Regions from separate parts of the Streptomyces sp. NPDC090022 genome, predicted to be linked through region 2. Evidence: riboswitches for the same ligand, from Rfam matches in the RefSeq annotation. Region 2 holds a riboswitch; each other region holds the start of a gene.
The links. Region 2 has a riboswitch for cobalamin ahead of ACIPXB_RS01885 (ABC transporter substrate-binding protein). Riboswitches for the same ligand answer to the same signal wherever they lie in the genome.
Positions count from the first base shown of each region.

Region 1 (5,610 bases), 190 kb from region 2:
CCCGCAACCACTGGTGCAGCGAACGCAGTTCTCTCTCGGTCTCCAAGGGTGCGGACTGCGATCTGGCGATCGTGATGCGCATACGGCGACTCCCCCGGTTGTCGGACCTGCCCACACCTTGGCACAACAGGCACCGGACCGGGGGCCGTTCGGGCCCTCTCACCTGGTGCCGGGCCGGCTCACCGGCAGCTCACCGGCGGGCCGCCGGCGGGAGGTGGACGATGTACGGCGCGCCCGTCGTAGGGTGCGGGCCGATCCGGGTGCGCACGGCCCACACCTCGGCCAGGAGGTCCTCGGTCAGCACCTCCCAGGGCGTGCCGTGGGCGGCGATCCGGCCCTGGTGCAGCACGTAGAGCCGGTCGCAGAAGGAGGCGGCCAGATTGAGGTCGTGCAGCACCAGCAGGCCGGTGGCGGGCAGGGAGCGGACCAGGGCCAGGATCTCCAGCTGGTAGCGGATGTCCAGGTGGTTCGTCGGCTCGTCCAGGGCCAGCAGGCCCGGGTCCTGGACCAGGGCCCGGGCCACCAGGGCCCGTTGCCGCTCGCCGCCGGAGAGCGCGTCGAAACGCCTCCCGTCCAGGTGGTCGGCGCCGACCGTCCGCAGGGCCTCGGCGACGCGTACGCCGTCGTCCCTGCCGTCCGTCTCCCAGAACCGTTTGTGCGGGCTGCGGCCCATCGCGACGACCTCTCGGACCGTCAGCCCGAGGGTGCCGCCGGCGTCCTGCGGGACGACCGCCACCCGCCGGGCCCGCTCCTTGACGGTGAGCGCGGCGGCGTCCGCTCCGTCCAGCAGCACCCGGCCGGACGTGGGCCGCAGGGCGCCGTAGACACAGCGCAGGAGTGTGGTCTTGCCGCTGCCGTTGGGGCCGACCACGCCGACCGTCTCGCCGGGGCGTGCGGCGAGGTCGGCGCCGTGCAGCAGGGTGTGGCCGTCCGTCTCGTACCGGACGGCGTCCAGGCGCAGTTCCACGGGTTTCATCCGGTGATCCCCTCCACCCGGGTGGACCGCCGCAGCAGCCACAGGAAGAACGGTCCGCCGGCCAGCGCGGTGACCACCCCGACGGGTATCTCCTCGGGGGCGGCGGCGGTACGGGCGACCAGGTCGGCCAGGGTCAGGAACACCGCACCGCCGAGCGCGGCCACCGGCAGCAGCGCCCGGTGCCCGGCGCCGACCAGCATGCGCGCGGCGTGCGGAATCATCAGGCCCACGAAGCCGATCGCCCCGCTGTAGGCCACCAGCACCCCGATGACCAGCGAGGTGAGGACGAACACGGCGGCCCGGAAGCGCCCGGTGTCCAGGCCCAGGGTCCGCGCACCCTCCTCGCCGGCCAGCAGCAGGTCCAGCGGCCGGGCGAGCGCGAGCAGCAGGCCGGTGCCGAAGGCCAGGGCGGCGGCGGGCAGGGCCAGTTCGTCCCAGCGGGCCCCGCCGAGTCCGCCCAGCGTCCAGAACAGCACCGACCGGACCTGGTCGGCCTCGGCGGCGAGCACCAGCACCAGGCTGGTCAGGGCCGACAGGATGTACTGGACGGCGACCCCGGCCAGGATCAGTCGGCCGGTGGTCATGGTGCCGCCGCGCCGGGCCATCGCGTACACGGCGACGAGCGCGCCCATCGCCCCGGCGAACGCGGCGAACGGCAGACTCAGGCTGGTGGCCACGCCCGCGCCGACGCCGAGCACGAGGACCAGGACCGCCCCGGCGGAGGCCCCCGAGGAGGCGCCGAGCAGGAACGGGTCGGCGAGCTGGTTGCGTACGAGGGCCTGCAGTACGGTGCCGGACACCGCGAGCCCGGCGCCGACGACGGCCCCGAGCAGGACGCGTGGCATCCGCACGTCCCACACGATGGAGGCGAAGGCTCCGGTGCGTTCCCCGCCGAGCACGATGTCGAGCACCCGGCCGGGAGCGATCCGGACCGGCCCGAGGGCCAGCCCGGCCACGGCGGAGGCGGCGAGCGCGGCCGTGAGCAGGACGAGCACGAGGGCGAGGGGGGTGCGCGCCCTCACGCGGCGTCGGGGTGCAGGCCGCCGGCCAGGGACTCGACGGCGTCGGCGACGCGGACGCCGAGGACGGCCGAGGACAGCGGCAGTACCACGAACTTCTTGTCACGGATCGCGGGAACCTGCGCGAGGGCCGGGTCGTTCAGCAGGCGCTGCTTCTTGGCCTCGACGCTCGTGCCGCCGTAGTCGTAGATGAGGACGACCTCGGGCTTGCGTGCGATGACCTGCTCCCAGGACACGTCGCCGAAGGTGTCCTTGAGGTCGGCGAACACGTTCGTGCCGCCGGCCAGGGAGACGATCTCGTTGCCGATGCCCTGGCCGCCGGAGGTGGAGGCGGCGCCCTCGCCGGAGTCGTACACGAAGACGGCGGGCCGGGGCTTGTCCTTGACCCGGGCGGTGACGGCGTCGATGCGGCGCTGTTCGTCCTCGATCAGGCGGGCGCCGCGCTCGGGGACGCCGAAGGTGCGGGCGACCTCGGTGATCTCGGTCTTGAGCTGGGCGAGTCCTACGGGTCCGTCGGTGCAGTACTCCACGTTCAGGCGGGTGTTGATCCCGCTCTTCTGCAGGCCCTCGCGGTCGCGGCCCTGTGCCTTGTCGAACGCGCTGCGGTAGCCGCCGTAGACGAAGTCGGGCTCGGCGCCCAGCAGCAGCTCCTTCGAGGGGTACTCCTTCGCGAGCACCTTGATCTTCCCGTAGGCGCCCTGGTAGCGGGGCAGGACCGCGTCGTCGAGGTAGGCGGTGGCGGCGATGCGGTCCTCGAGGCCGAGGGCGAGGAGGAGTTCGGTGGCGTGCTGGTTCATGGTGACGGTACGTCGGGGCGGGGCCGTGAAGGTCGTGCTCACGCCGCAGTTGGTGACGGTGTACGGGAATCCGTCCGCCGGGGCCGCCGGGGCCGCCGAGGCGGGGCCGTCGCCGGCGGGGGCTCCCGCGCACGCGGTCAGGGGTATCAGGAGCGCGAGGGGCGCGAGCGTACGCAGTGCGGCACGGCGGGCGCGGGCGCGGGACAGCGGCATGGCGAAGCCTCTCCGGGGGATCCTCGTCCCCTGGTCGACGTGAGGAGGCGGTGCGTCAGTGTCTGACTCCCGGAACCCGTCGGGATCCGGTCACAGTGGCGGGACCGCACCGGAATCGCACCGGTTTCCTGTCCTGCACCGCCTGGGGTGACGCAGCCCAGTCTGCCAGACGCCTCCGCGGGCCCGGCGGCCCTCTTGACCCAGCTGGTCCAGACCAATAGTTTCCGGGGTGCACAGCGCACGTCCATTGCCCGCATCCGCAAAGGAAGCCCATGCGCCGCAGCATGCTCGGCAGGCTGGCCGTCGCCGCCGCCTGCTCCTTCTCCCTGCTGGCCGCGTTCGCGCCCGCCGCCGGCGCCGCCGCCGACAGCGGCCCCGACCGGGACCGCGACCACGGCCGCTCGTACAAGCGCGTCGGATACTTCACCCAATGGGGCGTCTACGGACGGGACTTCCAGGTCCAGGACCTCGACACCAACGGCACCGCCGGCAAGCTCACCCACATCAACTACGCCTTCGGGAACGTCGGCCCGGACGGCAGGTGCTTCACCGGCAACGTGCCGGGCGAGGCCGACGCCTGGGCCGACTACGTCCGTCCGCTGGCCGCGGCCGACTCCGTCGACGGAGTGGCCGACGACGCCCAGCAGCCGCTCGCCGGGAACTTCAACCAGCTGCGTGAGCTCAAGGCCAAGCACCCTGGTCTGAAGGTGCTCATCTCGCTGGGCGGCTGGAGCTGGTCCACCCACTTCTCGGACGCCGCCCGCACCCCCGCCTCGCGCAAGGCGTTCGTCTCGTCCTGCATCGACCTGTACATCAAGGGCAACCTGCCGCAGGACGGCGCCCGGGGCGGCGCGGGCGCGGCCGCCGGGCTCTTCGACGGCATCGACCTCGACTGGGAGTGGCCGGGGTCGGCCGGGGACACGGACACCACGTACCGGCCGGAGGACAAGCGGAACTTCACCGAGCTGGTACGGGAGTTCCGCACCCAGCTGGATGCGTACGGACGCGCCCAGAAGCGGAGGTACGAGCTGAGCGCCTTCGTGCCGACCGCCCCCGCCAAGATCGACGCGGGCTTCGAGGTCCGCCGGATCATGCGCGACCTGGACTTCGTCACGCTCCAGGGGTACGACTTCCACGTCTCCGGGGAGCCGAGGACCGCCCAGCAGTCCGCCCTGTACGCCCGGGACGACTTCAGCGTGGACGGCACCGTCGAGGCCTGGCAGCGGCGGGGCGCGCCCGCGCACAAGCTGGTGATGGGCATGCCCTTCTACGGGCAGGGCTGGACCGGGGTCAGCGGCGGCGGGGACGGCATGGGGCAGCCCGCGACCGGCCCCGCGCCGGCCACCTGGGCGGCCGGGTACGAGGACTACAAGGCGCTGCGGAAGCTGGCGGACTCGGGCGCGTACACGGTGCACCGGGACCGGCGCGGCGGACACGCCTGGCTGTTCGACGGCACCACCCTGTGGACGTACGACGACCCGCAGGTGCTGCGGGCGAAGTCGGCGTACGTACGGGAACACGGGCTGGGCGGCGCGATGTTCTGGTCGCTGGACGGGGACACCGCGGACGGCGAGCTGATGACGGCCGTGGACCGCGGCCTGCGGGGGCGCTGACCCCCTTCCGATCGGACACCGCCGGGCCGCCGACACTGCTCCGGCCCGGCGGTGTTCCCTTTCCGGGGACGGCTCGCGCGGTGCGTGGCGGGCCCGCGATCCGGGGCCGGTCCGAGCCCCCGATCGCGGTTGTCCGGGGTGGCAGCCCCCGCCGCCTGACCGCCACCGCCCGAGCCGGAGCCGGAGCCGCGGCCAGGGACCAGCCAACGGATTTCGGCCACGGATCTGTTGCTTGGCTGAAACCAGTGCAATGCTGTGACTGCGGTGACTTCTCCGACCCCCGAGGAGAGGTCCGAGGCCGCCGCCCGGGCACCCCCGGCCCGGGCGCGGCCGCCGCGCCCCGCTCCCTCCCGGCTCCCCACGGGAGGGTCCCCCTTGGCAGGCCGCCCGGTCCCTCCGGGCGCCCGGACCGTCACGGCCCGGGCACCGTGGCCGTGCGATGGGCGGTGGCGAGTGCCGAGGTCGCCGTGAAGGCGGGGACGTGGCCCGTGCCGCCGCGGGCACCGACCGAGAGAGACGCGGCCGCCATGCCGTAGGCGACGGCGTCCCCGAGGGAGTCCCCCAGCGCGAGACGGGCCGTCGTCGTGCCCATGAAGCAGTCACCGGCCCCGGTCGCGTCGACCGGAGCGGGGTTCGCCGGGACGGGCAGGGACGTGACCGTCGCACCGTCGTGCAGGAGCAGCGCGTCGGCACCGGTGGTGACGGCGACGGCCCGGGCGCCCAGGCGGCGGCAGCGGTCGGCGGCGGCGCGCGGATCGGCGGTGCCGACCAGGGCGAGGGCGTCCGCCGGGCAGGAGGTCTTCAGCAGACCGGCCAGCGGGGCGATCCGGGCCAGCAGGGCCCGGGCCGCCGCGCGGTCGGTGAGCCGGGGACGGAAGTTGAGGTCGTAGCTGAGGTGTCCCCCGGCGCGGTGCACGGCCTCGGCGGCGGCGACGACCGCATCCCGGCTGCTGGGCGAGAGCGCGCCGGTGATGCCGCTGGTGATGAGTGCC
Region 1 is NZ_JBIVFN010000001.1:600,583-606,192, reverse strand. Features, by position in the region: gene ACIPXB_RS02705 (hypothetical protein) at 1-82, opposite strand, end outside; gene ACIPXB_RS02700 (ABC transporter ATP-binding protein) at 191-976, opposite strand; gene ACIPXB_RS02695 (FecCD family ABC transporter permease) at 973-1,998, opposite strand; gene ACIPXB_RS02690 (ABC transporter substrate-binding protein) at 1,995-3,005, opposite strand; cobalamin riboswitch at 3,041-3,176, opposite strand; gene ACIPXB_RS02685 (glycoside hydrolase family 18 protein) at 3,278-4,618, shown strand; gene ACIPXB_RS02680 (PfkB family carbohydrate kinase) at 5,031-5,610, opposite strand, start outside.
Region 1: linked by a shared signal. The riboswitch ahead of ACIPXB_RS02690 (ABC transporter substrate-binding protein) and the one ahead of ACIPXB_RS01885 (ABC transporter substrate-binding protein) in region 2 are both predicted to bind cobalamin.

Region 2 (5,610 bases):
GAACACCGCCAGCCTGGCCCTTCACGAGCGGGCCGGGTTCCGCGTGATCGGCACCCGCGAGCGGATCGGCCGCCAGCACGGAACCTGGCGCGACGTCGTACTGCTGGAACGCCGAAGCCCCCTGATCGCCTGAGCCGGTCAGCGTGTCCAGGGCACGAGGCGCGGCACCGCCCGGACGTGGACGACCCTCCCGACGACCTCCGCCGGCGTCTGGGTGACCACGGCAACGGCAGCGACGCGTCCAGGTACCGGTGGCGCTGATGACGACGCGGGTCCGCCATGCGCCGCAGTCCGTTTCGACGCGCAGGCAGGCGCCGTCACGGTGGACTGCAGAGACCCGGGCGGCGCAGGTGGTAGCCGGCGGCGAGCCCTGCTCGGCCGCCGCCGATCACCACCACGTCCGTGCGCTGCGTCATGCCGCGGGCTGCCCCTGGTCGGTCTTGCCGCGCATGAAGATGACGGCGACGAGCGCGAGGCCGACAACCGCTCCGATGAGCTGCATGCCGATGAATCCCGGGACGGAGGCCGGGGCGATGCCTGCGAAGGTGTCGGTGAAGGCACGTCCGATGGTCACGGCCGGGTTCGCGAAGGAGGTGGAGGAGGTGAACCAGTACGCGGCACCGATATACGAGGCGACCGCAACCGGTGCGAACCGTAGCCGGTCGGTCCTGGCCAGACCGAAGATCAACAGGATCAGTCCGGCGGTGGCGACGACCTCGCCCAGCAGCAGGTTGCCGGCGGAGCGGTCATGCTGCGACCACTTCACCAGCGGCTGCCCGAACATCGCGTCCGCCAGGATCGCGCCCGCGATCGCACCGGCGATCTGCGAGGGCACGTACGCGGCGAGTTCGCGGGCGTTCACGCCCGGTCCGCCGCGGCGGGCCGTCCACCACTCGGCGAGGGTGACGGCCGGGTTGAAGTGGGCGCCGGAGACCGGCCCGAGTAGGGCGATCAGGACACCAAGGCCGAAGACGGTGGCGGTGGAGTCGGCCAGCAGCTGCAAGGCGACGTCGTCGGTGAGCTCGGTGGCCTGGATGCCGGCGCCGACCACGATCGCGACCAGAGCGGCGGTGCCGACCAGCTCGGCCGCAGCACGGGCAATCAAAGGGGTGCGGGGCGGCGTGGCGCCTGGGGCGGGCTACGGCTCGTCGGCGGCTATGGCGGCCTCCGCCGCGGTGGCGGCGCCGACGGGCTCGGTGGCGGTCAAGGCAGGTTCTCCTCGGGCAGGTGAGGCACGGCGCGAAGGCTACGGGCAGGACCGCTTGAGGTTCGCTTCAGCGGTGGCACGCGCGGTCTGGGCGAGGTCGGCGAACTGACCGGCGAGGGCTTCGATGACTTCCGGGCGCAGGCGGTAGTAGACGTACCTCCCACACGGCTCCGTCTCGACGACCCCGGCCTCGCGCAGCACCTTCATGTGGTTGGAGAGATTGGTCTGCTTGGCACCCGTTTCCTCCACGAGGTGGGTGGTGCAGAGCGTCTCCCTGGCGAGGAGGGTCACGATCCGGAGCCTGAGCGGGTCGGCCAGAACCCGGATCAGATCAGTGTCGACTGACGTCAGCATGGACTGATACTGTCACATCAGCTGGGGCTGACACCAGTCCGAGCCGACCTTATCGGCTCCTTTGAACAGGAACGCCATGCCCACGCCTTCCTCGCCCCTCCTGCCCGACGACCGCCTCGCGGCAGGGGCCGTCCGCGACTGGCCCGTCCCCGACCCCGAAGGCGCTCCGATCGCCGTCGTCCGCGACATCCGCGACGCCATCGACAGCCGCATCACCGACCTGCTCACCCAGCTCGGCGCTGCCTGAAGACCGCTCGCCCCGCAATTGCCCGATCCCCAAGGAAGAACCATGTCCTCTGCTCTCCCCCAGCCTGGCGGCCGGGCGGTACCCCCAGCCGCCTCCGTCCTGTTCGTCTGCATCCACAACGCGGGCCGCTCCCAGATGGCCGCCGGGTTCCTGCGCCACCTCGCCGGCGACCGCGTCGAGGTCCGCTCCGCCGGTTCGATGCCCGGCGACCAGATCAACCCCTCCGCTGTCGCCGCCATGGCCGAGCTGGGCATCGACATCTCCGACCAGACCCCGAAGGTCCTCACCCCCGAGGCCGCCCAGGCGTCCGACTACATCATCACCATGGGCTGCGGCGACGCCTGCCCGTACTTCCCCGGCAAGACCTACCTCGACTGGCAGCTCGAGGACCCGGCCGGCCAGGGCGTCGAGGCAGTCCGCCCCATCCGCGACGAGATCAAGGGCCTCATCGAGGGCCTGATCGCAGAGATCGACGCCAAGGCCAAGGCGTGACCCAGGTGACCGACACGATCCCCGCCGACGGCATACGCGACGTCGTCGTCATCGGCTCCGGCCCCGCCGGATACACCGCCGCCCTCTGATAGACCGTTGCACTGTGCTCTCGAGCGGCAGATGCCTCCTCCTGTACCGGAGGCCGGTCCCGTCCGTCCCGCGGGCCGTGGTGGTGGGTGCCGGGTCTCGTTCCCACAGGCCCAGCAGTTCCGCCTGGGTGGCGGAGTCGGCGTGAGCCGAGGCCGTGTTCGGGGGTGCAGGCGGCCCCGCCGCCGCGGCAGCGTTGTCCCTCGGTCGGACGCGCCGGACGGGCGGGATGCCCCTGGGCCGTTCACATCACACCCCACCCCCTGTGGCCGGCCGCACAGTTGTGGGTCTGGCGTGGTCGTGGCCGCTTCTGCGATGCTTCCGTCCGACAAGCGACGGCGGAACGAGGAAGCCGGTGAGATTCCGGCACGGTACCGCCACTGTGTAGGGGGAGCGACTCCGCCCATGGCCACCGCCCCATCCGGGGGTGGGAAGGCCGGAGAAGCACTGATCCCGAGTCAGGAGACTCACGCCGTCGCACCTCGAAGTACGGGGCGGATTTCCCCAGGAGAGGCGGTGGCACGCGTGTGCCCGCGTATGTGTGGTGGCAGCTTCGCGCTGCCCTCGGCCCGTCGGAGCCGACCTGTCCGGCCTGACGCACCAGCCCGTTCCCGCAGGTTCTGAAGACCTGCTCCTCCAGCGGGTTCCTTCCCGTACGCCGCATCACGCGCCCCGCCCTGCCGGTGCGCACTGCCTACGCACGCCACCAGGAGTCACCTTGTCCGTACGATCCGTCCTGCCCGGCCGCCCTCAGGCCGCCGCGGCGGCCTTCATCGCCGTCGCCCTCACGCTCACCGCGTGCGGCGGTGACGCCGGCACGCCCGCCGACTCCAAGGCCCAGGCCGCCGGGAAGGGATGCATCAAGGACTTCGACCCGGCCAAGGACTACTTCCCGGTCAAGTCGGCGGTGAAGCACGCCAAGAACTTCACGCTCCGGTACGAGAAGAGCTACCAGGTCCTCACCGTCAACGAGCCCTACCCCAAGGGCAAGCCCGAATCGTACGTGCTGGTCAAGTGCGGTGCACCGAAGCCGCAGCTGACCGGTGAACTGGCCTCCGCGCAAACGGTCACCGTCCCCGTCAAGAGCCTGTACTCCGCCTCCACCACCCACCTGCCCCTGCTGACCGAGACCGGCACCCTGGACGTCCTGACGGGGGTGGCGAGCACCACGAACATCAGCTCGGCCGAGGTGATCGAGAGGGTGAAGGCAGGGAAGGTCACCGAGTACGCCAAGGACCGGACCCTCAACGCGGAGACGGTCATCGGTGCCAAGCCGGACGTGCTGATGACCCAGGGCACCGACGACCCGCAGTATCCGAAGCTCCGTCAGGCCGGGATCGCCGTGGTCGCCAACGCCGAGTGGCTGGAGCCGAGTCCGCTCGGCCGCGCCGAGTGGGTCAAGGCGATGGCCGCGCTCACCGGGGCGGAGAAGCGTGCGGGCGAGGTGTTCGACACCATCGAGGGTGACTACCGGAAGGTCGCCGAGAAGGGCGCGCAGGCGGTCAAGGCGGGCAAGCCCGTCGATGTCCTGCCCGGCACGATGTACCAGGGCACCTGGTACATGCCCGCCGGCGGCAGCTACGCCGCGCAGCTGATCAGGGACGCGGGCGGCACCTACCCCTGGGCCGGCGAGGCGGGCACCGGCAACCTCCAGCTGAACTTCGAGGCCGTGTACGCCAAGGGCGGCGAGGCCCCGGTCTGGATCGCCGACCAGAAGTGGAAGTCCACCGCCGACGCCGTGAAGGCCGACAGCCGGTACGGGCAGCTGAAGGCCCTCTCCGGAGGCGCGGTCTGGACGAACACCAAGGCGCTCGGCCCCGGCGGCGGCAACGACTACTTCGAGCGCGGTGTGCTGCGCCCGGACCTGGTCCTCGCCGACCTCTTCGCGCTGATGCACCCGGACCAGGCGAAGGACCACGCCTTCACCTTCTACACCCAGGTGCCCAAGGCGTGACGACGCACACCACAACCGCGCAAGCCGCCGCCCCGGACGCCCCGCGGGCGGTACGGCCGGGGCGGCGGCGCCTCGCCGTCGTCCTCGCCCTCACGGCCGGCACCGCCGCACTGTTCGTCCTCACCATCGCGACCGGCTCCCACCGGGTGCCGGTCGCCGAGGTGGTGCGGATCCTGTTCGGCGGCACCGCCGACGACCCGAGATGGACCGTGATCGTCGAACAGGTCAGGCTGCCGCGCGCGCTGACCGCCACCGCCGTCGGCGCCGCCCTCGCGGTGGCGGGCGTGCAGATGCAGACCCTGTTCCGCAACGCACTGGCCGATCCGTTCTCCCTCGGGGTGAGCTCGGGCGCCAGCATGGGCGTCGCCGCCGTGGTCGTCGGCACGGGCGGAGTCGCCGGAAGCTTCACCGGAAACCTGGCCGGCCTGGGGCGCCTGGGCGTCGTCCTCGCCGCCTCGCTCGGCGCCGCCGCCGTACTGGCCCTCGTCCTGCTCCTCTCGCGGTGGGTTCAGTCGGCCGTCACCCTGCTCGTCATCGGCGTCATGATCGGCTCGGCGGCCACCGCCGTGGTCGGCGTCATGCTCGTCTACGCCCGGCCCGAACGCGCCCAGCAGTTCGTCATGTGGGGCCTGGGCAGCTTCAGCGCCACGACCTGGCCCGACCTCCACGTCATGCTGCCCGTCATCGGCACGGGCCTGCTGACCGCGCTGCTGACCGCCAAACGCCTCAACGCCCTGCTGCTCGGCGAGGACTACGCCCGCACCATGGGCCTGAACGTGCGCCGCAGCCGCGATCTGGCACTGCTCGGCACCTCGCTGCTGGCGGGCGCGGCAACCGCGTTCTGCGGCCCGGTCGCCTTCCTGGGCCTGGCCGTCCCACATCTGACGCGGGTGGCGCTGGGCACCTCGGACCACCGGGCACTCATCCCCGCGTCCATGCTCGCCGGGGCCTTCCTCGCGCTGGCGTGCGCACTGCTGAGCCAGCCGCCCGGCACGGACTCCGTACTGCCGTTGAACGCCATCACCTCGCTGTTCGGCGCCCCCGTCGTCATCGCATTCCTGATCCGCAGCCGTCGCGGCGTACAAGGAGTCGCCTCGTGACCGACACCATGACCGAGACCGCCACGGACAAGGCCGACGCACGACCCGACCATCCCGGCGGTCTCGCCACCCAGCGGCTCGACGTCGGCTACCGCACCCGGTCGCCGCGCGGGCGCGGCGCGGGCCGGGCCGTGCTGTCGGGGCTGGACCTGCAGGCACGGGCCGGTGA
Region 2 is NZ_JBIVFN010000001.1:410,001-415,610, reverse strand. Features, by position in the region: gene ACIPXB_RS01915 (GNAT family N-acetyltransferase) at 1-133, shown strand, start outside; partial or broken gene ACIPXB_RS01910 (FAD-binding protein) at 236-416, opposite strand; partial or broken gene ACIPXB_RS01905 (aquaporin) at 413-1,207, opposite strand; gene ACIPXB_RS01900 (ArsR/SmtB family transcription factor) at 1,247-1,561, opposite strand; gene ACIPXB_RS01895 (hypothetical protein) at 1,638-1,808, shown strand; gene ACIPXB_RS01890 (arsenate reductase ArsC) at 1,851-2,300, shown strand; cobalamin riboswitch at 2,683-2,877, shown strand; gene ACIPXB_RS01885 (ABC transporter substrate-binding protein) at 3,106-4,341, shown strand; gene ACIPXB_RS01880 (FecCD family ABC transporter permease) at 4,338-5,441, shown strand; gene ACIPXB_RS01875 (ABC transporter ATP-binding protein) at 5,438-5,610, shown strand, end outside.

Region 3 (5,610 bases), on a different contig from region 2:
CTGAGGGGCCCGGCGGTGCGTGACGGGCGGGGTGCGGCGGAGTGGTGTCCGCCGCACCCCCTCGTGGCGTCAGCCGTTGTCGGCCGCCAGTTCCGCGCGGACGGCGCGGGCGGCGGAGACGAGGTTCTCCAGGGAGGCGCGGGTCTCGGGCCAGCCGCGGGTCTTCAGGCCGCAGTCGGGGTTGACCCACAGCCGCTCGGCCGGGATGGCCTCCAGGCCCTTGCGCAGCAGCGCGGCGGCCTCGTCGGTGCTCGGGACGCGCGGCGAGTGGATGTCCCAGACGCCCGGGCCGGCCTCGCGCGGGTAGCCGTGCTCGGCCAGCTCACCGGCGACCTGCATGTGGGAGCGGGTGGCTTCCAGGCTGATGACGTCGGCGTCGAGGTCGTCGATGGCCTGGACGATGTCGCCGAACTCGGCGTAGCACATGTGGGTGTGGATCTGGGTGTCCGGCCGGACGCCGCTGGTGCTGAGCCGGAAGGACTCGGTGGCCCAGGCCAGGTAGTCGGCGTGGTCGGCGGACCGCAGCGGCAGCGTCTCGCGCAGCGCCGGCTCGTCCACCTGGATGACCGACGTCCCCGCCGCCTCCAGGTCGTTGACCTCGTCGCGGAGGGCGAGGGCCACCTGCCGGGCGGTCTCTCCGAGCGGCTGGTCGTCGCGGACGAAGGACCAGGCGAGCATGGTGACGGGGCCGGTCAGCATGCCCTTGACCGGCTTTGCGGTCTGCGCCTGCGCGTAGGTGGTCCAGCGCACGGTCATCGGCTCGGGGCGGGAGATGTCACCGGCCAGGACCGGCGGGCGCACGTACCGGGTGCCGTAGGACTGGACCCAGCCGTGCTGCGTGGCGACGTATCCGGTCAGCTGCTCGGCGAAGTACTGGACCATGTCGTTGCGTTCGGGCTCGCCGTGCACGAGGACGTCGATCCCGGTCTTCTCCTGGAAGGAGATCACCTCACGGATCTCGTTCTCGATCCGCTCCTCGTAGCCGGCGGTGTCGATCCGGCCGGCCCGCAGGTCGGCGCGGGCCACGCGCAGCTCGTCGGTCTGCGGGAACGAGCCGATCGTGGTGGTCGGCAGCACGGGCAGACCCAGATGGGCGCGCTGGGCCGCGGCGCGCTCGGCATACGGCTGGGAGCGGCGGCCGTCGGTGTCGGTGATCGCGGCGGTGCGGGCCCGGACGGCGGGGTCGTGGGTGATGGCGGAGCTCGCGCGGGACGCCAGGTCGGCGCGGTTCGCGGCGAGTTCGGCGGCGATGGTGTCGGTGCCCTGGGCGAGGCCGCGGGCGAGGGTGGCGATCTCGGTGGTCTTCTGGCGGGCGAAGGCCAGCCAGCGCCGGATCTGCGGGTCGATGTCGCGTTCGGCGGCGGCGTCCAGCGGGACGTGCAGGAGCGAGCAGGACGCGGCGACATCGACCCGGTCGGCCAGCCCGAGGAGGGTGCCGAGCGTGGTCAGGGACTTCTGGTAGTCGTTGATCCAGATGTTGCGGCCGTTGACCACGCCCGCCACCAGCCGCTTGCCCGGCAGCCCGCCGACCGCGGCGAGGGCGTCCAGGTTCGCGGCCGCGGAGTCGGTGAAGTCCAGGGCCAGACCCTCGACGGGGGCGGCCGCGAGGACCTGGAGGGCGTCGCCGAGCCGGTCGAAGTAGGAGGCGACCAGCAGCTTCGGCCGGTCGGTGGCCGCTCCCAGCTCGCGGTAGGCGCGGGCGGCGGCGTTCAGTTCGGCCGGGGTGCGGTCCTGTACCAGGGCGGGCTCGTCGATCTGCACCCACTCGGCGCCGGCGGCCCGCAGGTCGGCCAGTACCTGGGTGTAGACGGGCAGCAGCCGGTCCAGCAGGGTCAGGGGCTCGAAGTCCGCGGCCACGCCCGGGGCGGGCTTGGCCAGCAGCAGGTAGGTGACCGGGCCGACGAGGACCGGGCGGGCGGTGTGCCCGAGCGCGAGCGCTTCTTTCAGCTCGGCGACCTGCTTGGTGGAGTCGGCGGTGAAGACGGTGTCGGGGCCGAGTTCGGGGACCAGGTAGTGGTAGTTGGTGTCGAACCACTTGGTCATCTCCAGCGGCGCCACGTCCTGGGTGCCGCGGGCCATCGCGAAGTAGCCGTCCAGGGCGTCGGCCTCGACCGCCGAGCGGTGGCGGGAGGGGACGGCGCCGACCATGATGCTGGTGTCCAGGACGTGGTCGTAGTACGAGAAGTCACCGGTCGGCACCTCGTGGATGCCGGCTTCGGCCAGCTGCTGCCAGGCTGTACGGCGCAGGTCGGCGGCGGTGGTCCGGAGGGCGTCGGCGGTGACGCGGCCCTTCCAGTAGCCCTCGATGGCCTTCTTCAGTTCGCGGTTCTGCCCCTGGCGGGGGTAGCCGTACACGGTGGCTCGTGCTGCCGCGGCTGCGGGCTTCGCTGTCACGGAACTCTCCTTCGCGAGATGTGTCCAGAAACGTCCCGGCAACGGGACGCGGACGCGAAGGGAACGACAGAACGCGCGGACCCCGCCGCGGGACGAATGCCCGCACGTGCCGCTCGCTGTGTACGCCGACCCGCCCACGAGGTCACCGGGATCTCCGTAACGCGGAAACGGTTCCGCGCACGGGCAACGGGCAGGTCTTCGGACTCGCGGGCACGCCGGCCTCTGCCGAGGCAGGCACCTACTGGCCGTCGCTTCCCAGGACCGTTGTCCGGTCCCAGTGCGTATGACGGCGGTCGTTCCCGCTCACCGCTGCGGGGCAGTCCCGGATTCCCACCGGGTTCCCTCTTACGACGCATCCCGCCTGGCGGACGGGGCGAACCAGCTGCCCCGCCAGCCTAGAGGGCCGGATCGCTCAGCGGCGAGCATGTGTCCAACATCCGGACTCCGCCGAGGGCGATCTCCCCGCCGGGAGCCCGACTTCATGTGCTGGAAGGGGCTGGGGCTCCGTCGTCGCTCGTGTCACTCCGGATCGTTCCGGATGCCTTCCCCTGCGCGACGCCCCCTACGGTGTCGACGGCGCCCGCCCGACCGACCAGCAGGGAGCCGGGGAGCATGATGCCGACGACCGCCGCCACGGACCGCCCGACCGCCGCCGTCCTCGGGCGGCAGGAGCGCGAGGTGCTCGCCGCGGTCGGGTGCGGCTTGCGGGACGACGAGATCGCCGCCGCCCTCGCCGTCCCGGAGGGCGTCGTGGCCGCGGACCTCGCGCGGATCCTCGTGAAGCTCGGTCTGCGCGACCGGGCCGCCGCCATCGTGCACGCCTTCGACTGCGGCCTGATCGTTCCCGGCCGCGGCCCCCGCACCCGGCCGGCGAGCCCGGCGGCGCCGGCCGGCCCGAGGGTACGGATCTCGCTGCTCGGGCCCCTGCGGGCCTCGCGGGACGGGCGCCCCCTGGAGCTCGGGCACCTCCGGCAGCAAGCCGTGCTCGCGGCGCTGGCGTTCAGCACGGGCCGGACGCTCAGCCGGCGGGAACTCCTCGACGACGTCTGGGGGATGGAACCGCCGGTCACCAACGTGATCCCGGTCTACGTCTACCGACTGCGCAAGGCCCTCCGCCTCGGGGACGACCCGGACTCCGTCATCGAGCACGCCCGCTGTGGCTACCGGCTGGTCTCCGACGCCGTCGACGTCGACGTGGCCCACATGGAGGAACTCGTCACCGGTGTCGCGGCGGCCGAGCGCGCGGGCGAGCGGGCCGAGGCGGTCCGCCTGTGCGCCCAGGCGCTGGCGCTGTTCCGCGGCGAACCCCTGGCCGGCGTGCCCGGGCCGCTCGCCGAACTGGAGCGGCTGAGGCTGACCGAGCGCCGGATCGCCATCGCCCGGCGAAAGGCGGAGGGGCAACTGCGGCTCGGCCGGGGCGCGGACGCGATCGCCGAGCTGTTCCCGCTGACCGCGGCGCACCCCCTGGACGAGCAGCTGGCGGCGACGCTGATGCGCGCGCTGTACCTCGACGGCCGGCAGGCCGACGCCCTGACCGTCTTCGACGTCGCCCGCCGCCGCCTCGCCGACGAGCTCGGCGTACCTCCGAGCCGGCTGCTGCGCCGCACGCGGCTGACGATCCTGCGCGGCGACGACGCCCTGGGCCCGGGGCCTTCCGGCAACGCCTCGACCACGCGACGCCGTCACCCGTAGCCCGGCCGCCGCCGCTCCCCCCGCACCGCACCACTTCCCACGACAGAGAGGCACACCATGGCAGGAACAGGCTTGTCCCGCATGCTCTCCAGACTCGCCGTCATCACCGGCTTATGGGCCCTGCTCATAGGCCTGACCGCCCCGGCCGGCCTCGCCCACGCCGTGCCCGTCCCGGGACCGGGCCCGGGACGGGGACCGGGACCGGGTGACGACCGGTACGGCGTCTCCCGGTACTTCATGGGTCCGGAGGGGACGGTGAGGGGCATGGCCATCCCCACCGCCCCGTGTGATCCGGCCGGCCCGTCAGCCACCGACGCCGTCATGGCCGACCAGCTCAACCCGCAGCTGAACGCGAAGATGGCCGGCTATCTCGACGCGTACAAGATCTCCTGCGCCCGCATGGTCACGCAGGCGGTGAAGGACCGCGGGCTGAGCCCGAGGGCCGCGACGATCTCCATCGCCACGATCATCGTCGAGGCCAGCATGAACAACTACTCCGCGGCCGTCGACCACACCAGCCTCGGACTGTTCCAGCAGCAGGACTGGTGGGGCACCCGCGAGCAGCGGCTGAACCCGACCTACGCCACCAACGCCTTCCTCGACGCGATGGAGCAGCAGTTCCCCGGCGGCTCCTGGAACGACCACGAGATCGGCTACGTCGCCTGGAACGTCCAGCGGCCGCGCGAGGACCTGCGCCACCTGTACGGCATCGAAGCCGGCGACGCGGCGCTGCTGGCCAACGCGCTGTGGGCCGGGACGAGCGGCGGGCCGAAGCACCCGTACGCCTCGGGCCGGGTGGTCGCCGGACGGTCGGCGGACGGCCGCCTCGAAGCCTTCGCCGCCGGTCCCGACGGCGTGTACCACGCATGGCAGACCGCGGTGAACGGCGCCTGGTCGCCGTGGCGCTTCGCGGGGGGTCCGCGCAACGCGCAGCTGGCGGTGGCGTCCAACGCGGACGGCCGGCTGGAGCTGTTCGCGCTGTCGGACAGCACGTTCGACCACATGTGGCAGACCGGGCCCAGCGCGGGGTGGTCCGCCTGGGCGAACTTCGGCACCGGAGGGTACCGGGTGGCGGCGGGCACCAACGCCGACGGCCGTATCGAGGTGTTCGCCTCCAACGCGAGCGGTGTGTTCCACCGCTGGCAGAACGCCCCCAGCGGCGGCTGGGCCGGCTGGGAGGGCACCGGCGGCGGCCCGGCCAACGCCCGCCTCGCCATGGAGAACGCGCCGGACGGCCGGCTCGAGGTGTTCGCGCTGTCGGACGCGACGTTCGGGCACCTGTACCAGACCGGCGTCAACGGCGGCTGGTCCGCGTGGGAGGACTTCGGCGCCGGCGGAAAGGCCGTCGCCGTCAGCCACAACCAGGACGGCCGGCTCGAGGTGTTCGCGTCGAACGCCACCGGTGTGTTCCACCGCTGGCAGACCGGCCCGACCTCGTGGTCCGCGTGGACGGGCACCGACGGGATCCCCGACGCCGAGCTGACCACCGCGCGGTCGGTGGACGGCCGGGTCGAGGTGTTCGCG
Region 3 is NZ_JBIVFN010000025.1:79,719-85,328, forward strand. Features, by position in the region: gene metE (5-methyltetrahydropteroyltriglutamate--homocysteine S-methyltransferase) at 70-2,394, opposite strand; cobalamin riboswitch at 2,587-2,742, opposite strand; gene ACIPXB_RS30785 (BTAD domain-containing putative transcriptional regulator) at 3,010-4,086, shown strand; gene ACIPXB_RS30790 (peptidase M23) at 4,144-5,610, shown strand, end outside.
Region 3: linked by a shared signal. The riboswitch ahead of metE (5-methyltetrahydropteroyltriglutamate--homocysteine S-methyltransferase) and the one ahead of ACIPXB_RS01885 (ABC transporter substrate-binding protein) in region 2 are both predicted to bind cobalamin.

Region 4 (5,610 bases), on a different contig from region 2:
AGCGTGCCGGGAGCCCCACGACAGAACAGGAGCAGGCGCGTTGAACGAGGAAGCGCGCGATCAGGCCCACCGGTTCCTGCGTCCGGACGAACGGCTGATCGCCGCGTGCGGATACGCACTCGCCCCCGGCGTACCGCAGCCGCCCGAGTCGCTGCTCGCCCCACCCGACCCGGCGGACCTCGGGCGCCGGATCGAGGCCAGACTCCCGGGCGCGCTGCGCCAGTTGCTCACCTCACGCTCGCACGACACGCACCGCTCCCGGGCGGCCGGGCCCGCCGTCGGCGGGACGGCGCACGGCACGGGCATGGAGGGCGGCTGGGAGAGCTCGGCCGGACGCCTCCTCATCGGCCGGGCCGGCGTACGCGGTTCGGTCACCGGGGTGCTCGCCGTCACCGACCGCCGCTGGTTCGGCCTGAGCGACGTCTCGCCGGTCTGGCAGAACACTCCCGCGCTGCGGCAGTACTGGGAGGCACCCCGGCTTGAGGTCGCCGCCCTGCGCGCCAACCCGGCCGGGGCGCACCCCAAGGGCCGGATGGACATCGAGTTCACCGACGGCTCGTGGGTGGCCCTCCTCGCGTCCGTACCGGCCCACGCCCCGGCCTTCGCGGCGGCGGCCGTCCGCTTCCACTGAGGCGGCCCGCCCGGGGCGGGCGGACGTGGCCGCGGCCGAGGGCGGACTCCGGGCCCCGCCCCGCCCCGCAGGCGACGGTGGTCACCAGGGCGCCTCCTGCGGGGAGCCGCCGTCGCCGAGGCGGAGCTCGCGCCCCTCGCCGAGCGGGGCGAAGTAGCGGGCCACGTCCGCCTCGGTGACCTCGGCGAGGGTGGCGGGCGACCAGCGGGGCTCGCGGTCCTTGTCGACGACCTGGGCCCGGATGCCCTCGACGAGGTCGGCGGAGGCCAGCGCCGCGCAGGAGACGCGGTACTCCTGTTCCAGGACCCGCTCCAGGGGGCCGAGATCCCGGGCCCGGCGCAGCGCGGCCAGGGTGACCTTCAGGGCGGTGGGCGACCTGGCGACCAGGGTGTCGGCCGTCTCCTTGGCAGCCGTCAGGCCGGTGGCGAGCAGCCGGTCGACGATCTCCTCGACCGTGTCGGCCGCGTAGCAGGTGTCGATCCAGGCCCGGTGGCCGGCGAGCTCACCGGGCGGCGGCGGGGCGACGTACCGGGCGAGGACCTCGCGTACGGGCGAGAGCGCGAGGTCCGCCGCCAGGGCGCCGAGCCGGTCGGAGGGGACGAAGTGGTCGGCGAGCCCCGCCAGGAGTGCGTCGGCGGGGCCGATGGCCGCGCCCGTCAGGGCCAGGTGGGTGCCCAGCTCGCCGGGGGCCAGCGCCAGCAGGTAGGTGCCGCCGACGTCGGGGACGAAGCCGATGCCGGTCTCCGGCATGGCGACCCTGGACCGTTCGGTGACGATCCGGACGCTGCCGTGGGCCGAGACCCCGACCCCGCCGCCCATCACGATGCCGTCCATGAACGCCACGTACGGCTTGGGGTAGCGGGCGATGCGCGCGTTCAGCCGGTACTCGTCCCGCCAGAAGTCCGCCGAGGCGTGGCCGCCCGCGCGGGCGTCCGCGTGGATGGCGCGGATGTCACCGCCCGCGCACAGGCCCCGCTCACCGGCGCCCGAGATCACCACGGTCTGTACGGAGGGATCCCGCTCCCAGGCGGTCAGCGCCTCCCCGATGCGCAGCACCATGGGGTGGCTGAGGGCATTGAGGGCCTTGGGACGGTTGAGCGTGATGTGTCCGGCCCGGCCCTCGACCGCCAGCAGGACCTCGTCCTGCGCCGCGTCCGTGTCGCGCATGATCTCGTCGGTTCCTTCCAGGAGGGGAACAGTCAGCTGCCGTAGCGCAGGGCGATGGTGTCACCCACGTTGATGATCTTCTCGCGCTGCGCGCCGGCGAAGGCGGAGCCGTCGACGCTGACCTTCCAGGTCGAGCCACCGCTGTTGGAGACGCCGTTGACCGCGGTGATGGTGCCGGTGCCCGATGCGGGGGTCACGCTCGTGACGCAGCCCGCCGGGGTGGCGCCGGTGGTGGCCGCGGCCAGGACGTCGCCGAGGGTGGTGGTCGTACCGGTGGGCGTGAAGGCCACCGAGCAGACCTTGAGGCCGCCGGTGCCGTCGTCGACGGTCAGGGCCAGCTTGGTCGCCGTACCGGCGGTGAAGGTGCTCTGCGCCACCCACTGCGGGGCGCCCGGGGTGACCGGGACCGGCGGGGCGGTGGTGAAGCCGCCGCCGGCGACCGCGCGCAGGGCGTCGATGGAGGCGTAGGACGTCGGCGTGGTGTCGGCCGGCTTGTACTTGAAGCCGCCGGCCGGGTTGAACTGGTTGGCGATCAGGAAGTCGATCGGGGTCCTGCCCGCGGGCGTGCGGAAGTCCCCGGTCTGCGGGTTGATGCCGCAGGCGTTCAGGCCCGCCACGCCCCAGCCGTTGGAGCTGGTGTTGATGCCGTACAGGGAGTTGAAGGCGCCGGTGGTGTTGGCCAGCTTGCCCTTGAGGAAGTTCTTCGCCTGGACGACGTCGGCGTCGGTGCCCGGGACCCCGGAGACGCACAGCGCGGCCATGGCGGCACCCGTCATATCCACGTCGCTCGCGGAGTTGAGGACGGTCGGGTTGCCCTCGGCCTTCTGGTACGTCCAGCCGCCGTCCACGTGCTGGTTGGCGCGGATCCGGGTGACCATGGCGTCGGTCAGCGCCTGCGGGACGCGGTTGCCGCCGGCCTGGGTCTTGGCGCCGCCCAGCGAAAGGGCCGCGAACACGGTGCCGTTGAAGTTCCCGGACGGGCCGAAGTAGCCCGCCTCCGCCGTCTGCCAGTACGAGTAGACGTGGGCGATGAGGTTGCGGGAGGCCGAGACCCGGGCCGGGTCGATGCCGGCGGCGTACGCGTTGAGCGTGCCGCGCTCGTAGTCGGTGACCACGGGGGAAGCCTGCGGCCAGCCCGCCGTCGAGAGCAGGTTGCGGTAGACGGTCCGGGCGTTCTTCGTGGTGTCGCCACCGGGGTGGACGTCGGCGACGGCCGTACCGCTCGCGGCGAAGGCGGTGAACGCCCACTCGTTGGACAGTCCGGCGCCGGCGTACGAACCGTCCGCGGCCTGGAGGGACTTGAGGTAGGCGACGCCGTTGGTCTTGGACGTGGCGATCTGCGCGGGCGACGAGGTCGCGGCGGCGGGCAGCGCGGTGAGGGCGAACGCGGCCAGCGCGGCGGGCACCGCGAGCGCGAGGCGGCGGGAGGTACGGGGACGGGACATGGCCTGCTCCTGGAATCGGCGGACGCCGACCGCTGCCGGCGAACTCCCCCGACGCCGCGCTCCACGCGCGGCCGGGCACACCGGAGGGCCGCCGCCCGGAACGCGTGGTACGGCTTCCTGTACTGCATCGCCGGATGGGCATTCGGGCTCGGAAACGGCCCCTGCCGTCCCACACCGCTGCGCGTCAGCTCCGGCTTCGCACCGGATTCCCCCATGTGGCAGCCCAGGACGCTACCCGAGTGATCAATGGTCCGCCAGCCACCCCGGAGCGGGCTACGGGCGCCGCTGGAGCGCCGCTCCAGTGAGACGCAGAGCACCTTGACGCTGTCTTTATCCGCGTGTTCCACTCCGACTGATAAGCACTCAGCTCCAGGGGAAGCCGGTCTGAATCCGGCGCTGACCCGCAGCCGTGGGCCCGGCATCGTCCGGGCGAGCCGGAATGCCTGGGGCCAGGTTTCAGCGAGAAGCGCCGTCGCGGACTACGGCGTGGTTCGATCGGCTTCCCCGGGGCCCACGGTGCCCGGCGGGAGCCCTTTGCCACGCACGCGTCCGCCCGGCAGACACGAGGGGCCGTGGTGGGGACCGCAGAGCAAGCAGAGCAACGCGTCGGGGGCAAGCGGCTGCTGTCGCTCGTGTCCGCGGCGCTGCTGACGTTCACGGCGGGCGTGGCCTTCCTGAGCGGCAGTACGTCCGCCTCGGCCGACCCGGTCGAGGGCTGCACGGCGACCACCGGCGCGATCGTCGCCGTCGACTTCGGCCCGTTCGGCGGCAAGGTCGAGCGGGGCTGCGACACCACCCCCACCACGGGGTACGACCTGCTGCACGAGGCCGGCTTCACCACCGAGGGCACCGTCCACGACGGCCCCGGCTTCATCTGCCGGATCGGCAACGGCTCCTTCAACTCCGGTACGCAGTACCCCACTCCGGAGAACGAGGACTGCGTCCTCACCCCGCAGGCCTCCGCCTACTGGTCGTACTGGATCGCCTCGCCCGGCCAGCAGAACTGGACGTACAGCCCGCTGGGCGCGATGGCCCGCCAGCCGAAGCCGGGCGACGTGGACGCCTGGGTGTTCGGCGGTACGGACATCGGCGGGACGCGTGGCAAGCCCACGTTCTCCCCCGACGACGTACGCGCCGGGGGCGGCGGCCCCCGCCCCACGCCGACCGGGCCGACCGGCCCGCCCACCGTGCCGCCGGGCACCGTCGACGTGCCCGCCGCCACGCGCTGGCTCACCGGCCGGCTGACCGACGGGCAGCGGATCGTCGACGAGGGCTCCACCACCCCGAACCACCTGCTGACCACCGAGGTCGTCTACGCCCTCGCGAGCGCCGACCGCGAGAGCCCGGCGGCCCGGAGGATCGCGGACTTCCTCGCGACGCCCGAGCAGACGGACGCGTACGCCTACCCGGCGGGCAAGGACGGCATCCCGGACGCGTCCGCCGCCGCGCGGCTCGCGCTCGTCGCCGAGGCCACGGGCAAGGACCCGCGCGCCTTCGGCGGGCACGACCTGCTCGGCGATCTGGTGAAGTACGTCTGCCCGCGCGACATCGGCGACGGCGAGACGGTGGAGGGCTGCCTGACCAAGGGCGACTTCCGCACCACCGGCCAGGCCGACGCCCAGGCGATGGCCGTCATCGCGCTGCTGAACGGCGGGGTGACCCCGCCGGCCGACGCCGTGAACCGGCTGACGCTGCTCCAGTGCGAGGACGGCGGCTTCACCGGCGTCCTCATCCGCGCGGGCGAGTGGTGCGACAGCGACGCGAGCTCCACCGGCCTGATCGCCCTGGCCCTCAAGCGGGCCGGCGGCCACGACACGGTCGTGGAGAAGGCCCGCGCCCATCTGCGCAAGGCCCAGCTGCCCACCGGCGGCTGGCCCGCCGCCGCCTACATGACCACCGGCAGCGCGAGTTCCACCGGCTGGGCGGCGCAGGCGCTGCGCGCCCTCGGCGACACCGCGCACGCCGACGCGGGTCTGTTCTGGCTCTCCAAGCAGCAACTCCCCGAGGGCGGCTTCTCCTTCGAGGAGGGGCTGACCGACTCCCAGGTGTACGCCACCGCCCCGGCGGTCGTCGCGGCCGGCAGGACGGACCTGGTGGCGCTGACCACGCGGAAGACCGCCCCGACGCCCACGCCGACGCCCACGCCCACGCCCACGCCGACCCCCACGCCCACGCCGACCCCCACGCCCACGCCGACGCCCACCCCGACCCCCACGCCGAAGCCGACGCCCACGCCCACCCCGACGTCGACCGGCCCCAAGCCGACCGTCCCGCCGGGTGACGGGCCCGACCTCCAGAAGGCCACCGCGTTCATCACCAGCCCCAAGAACCTGATCCAGGGCCGGTACTACGAGGAGGAAACCCGCA
Region 4 is NZ_JBIVFN010000014.1:165,632-171,241, forward strand. Features, by position in the region: gene ACIPXB_RS23765 (hypothetical protein) at 41-631, shown strand; gene ACIPXB_RS23770 (enoyl-CoA hydratase/isomerase family protein) at 713-1,798, opposite strand; gene ACIPXB_RS23775 (hypothetical protein) at 1,831-3,243, opposite strand; cobalamin riboswitch at 3,359-3,497, opposite strand; cobalamin riboswitch at 3,617-3,687, shown strand; gene ACIPXB_RS23780 (prenyltransferase/squalene oxidase repeat-containing protein) at 3,819-5,610, shown strand, end outside.
Region 4: linked by a shared signal. The riboswitch ahead of ACIPXB_RS23775 (hypothetical protein) and the one ahead of ACIPXB_RS01885 (ABC transporter substrate-binding protein) in region 2 are both predicted to bind cobalamin.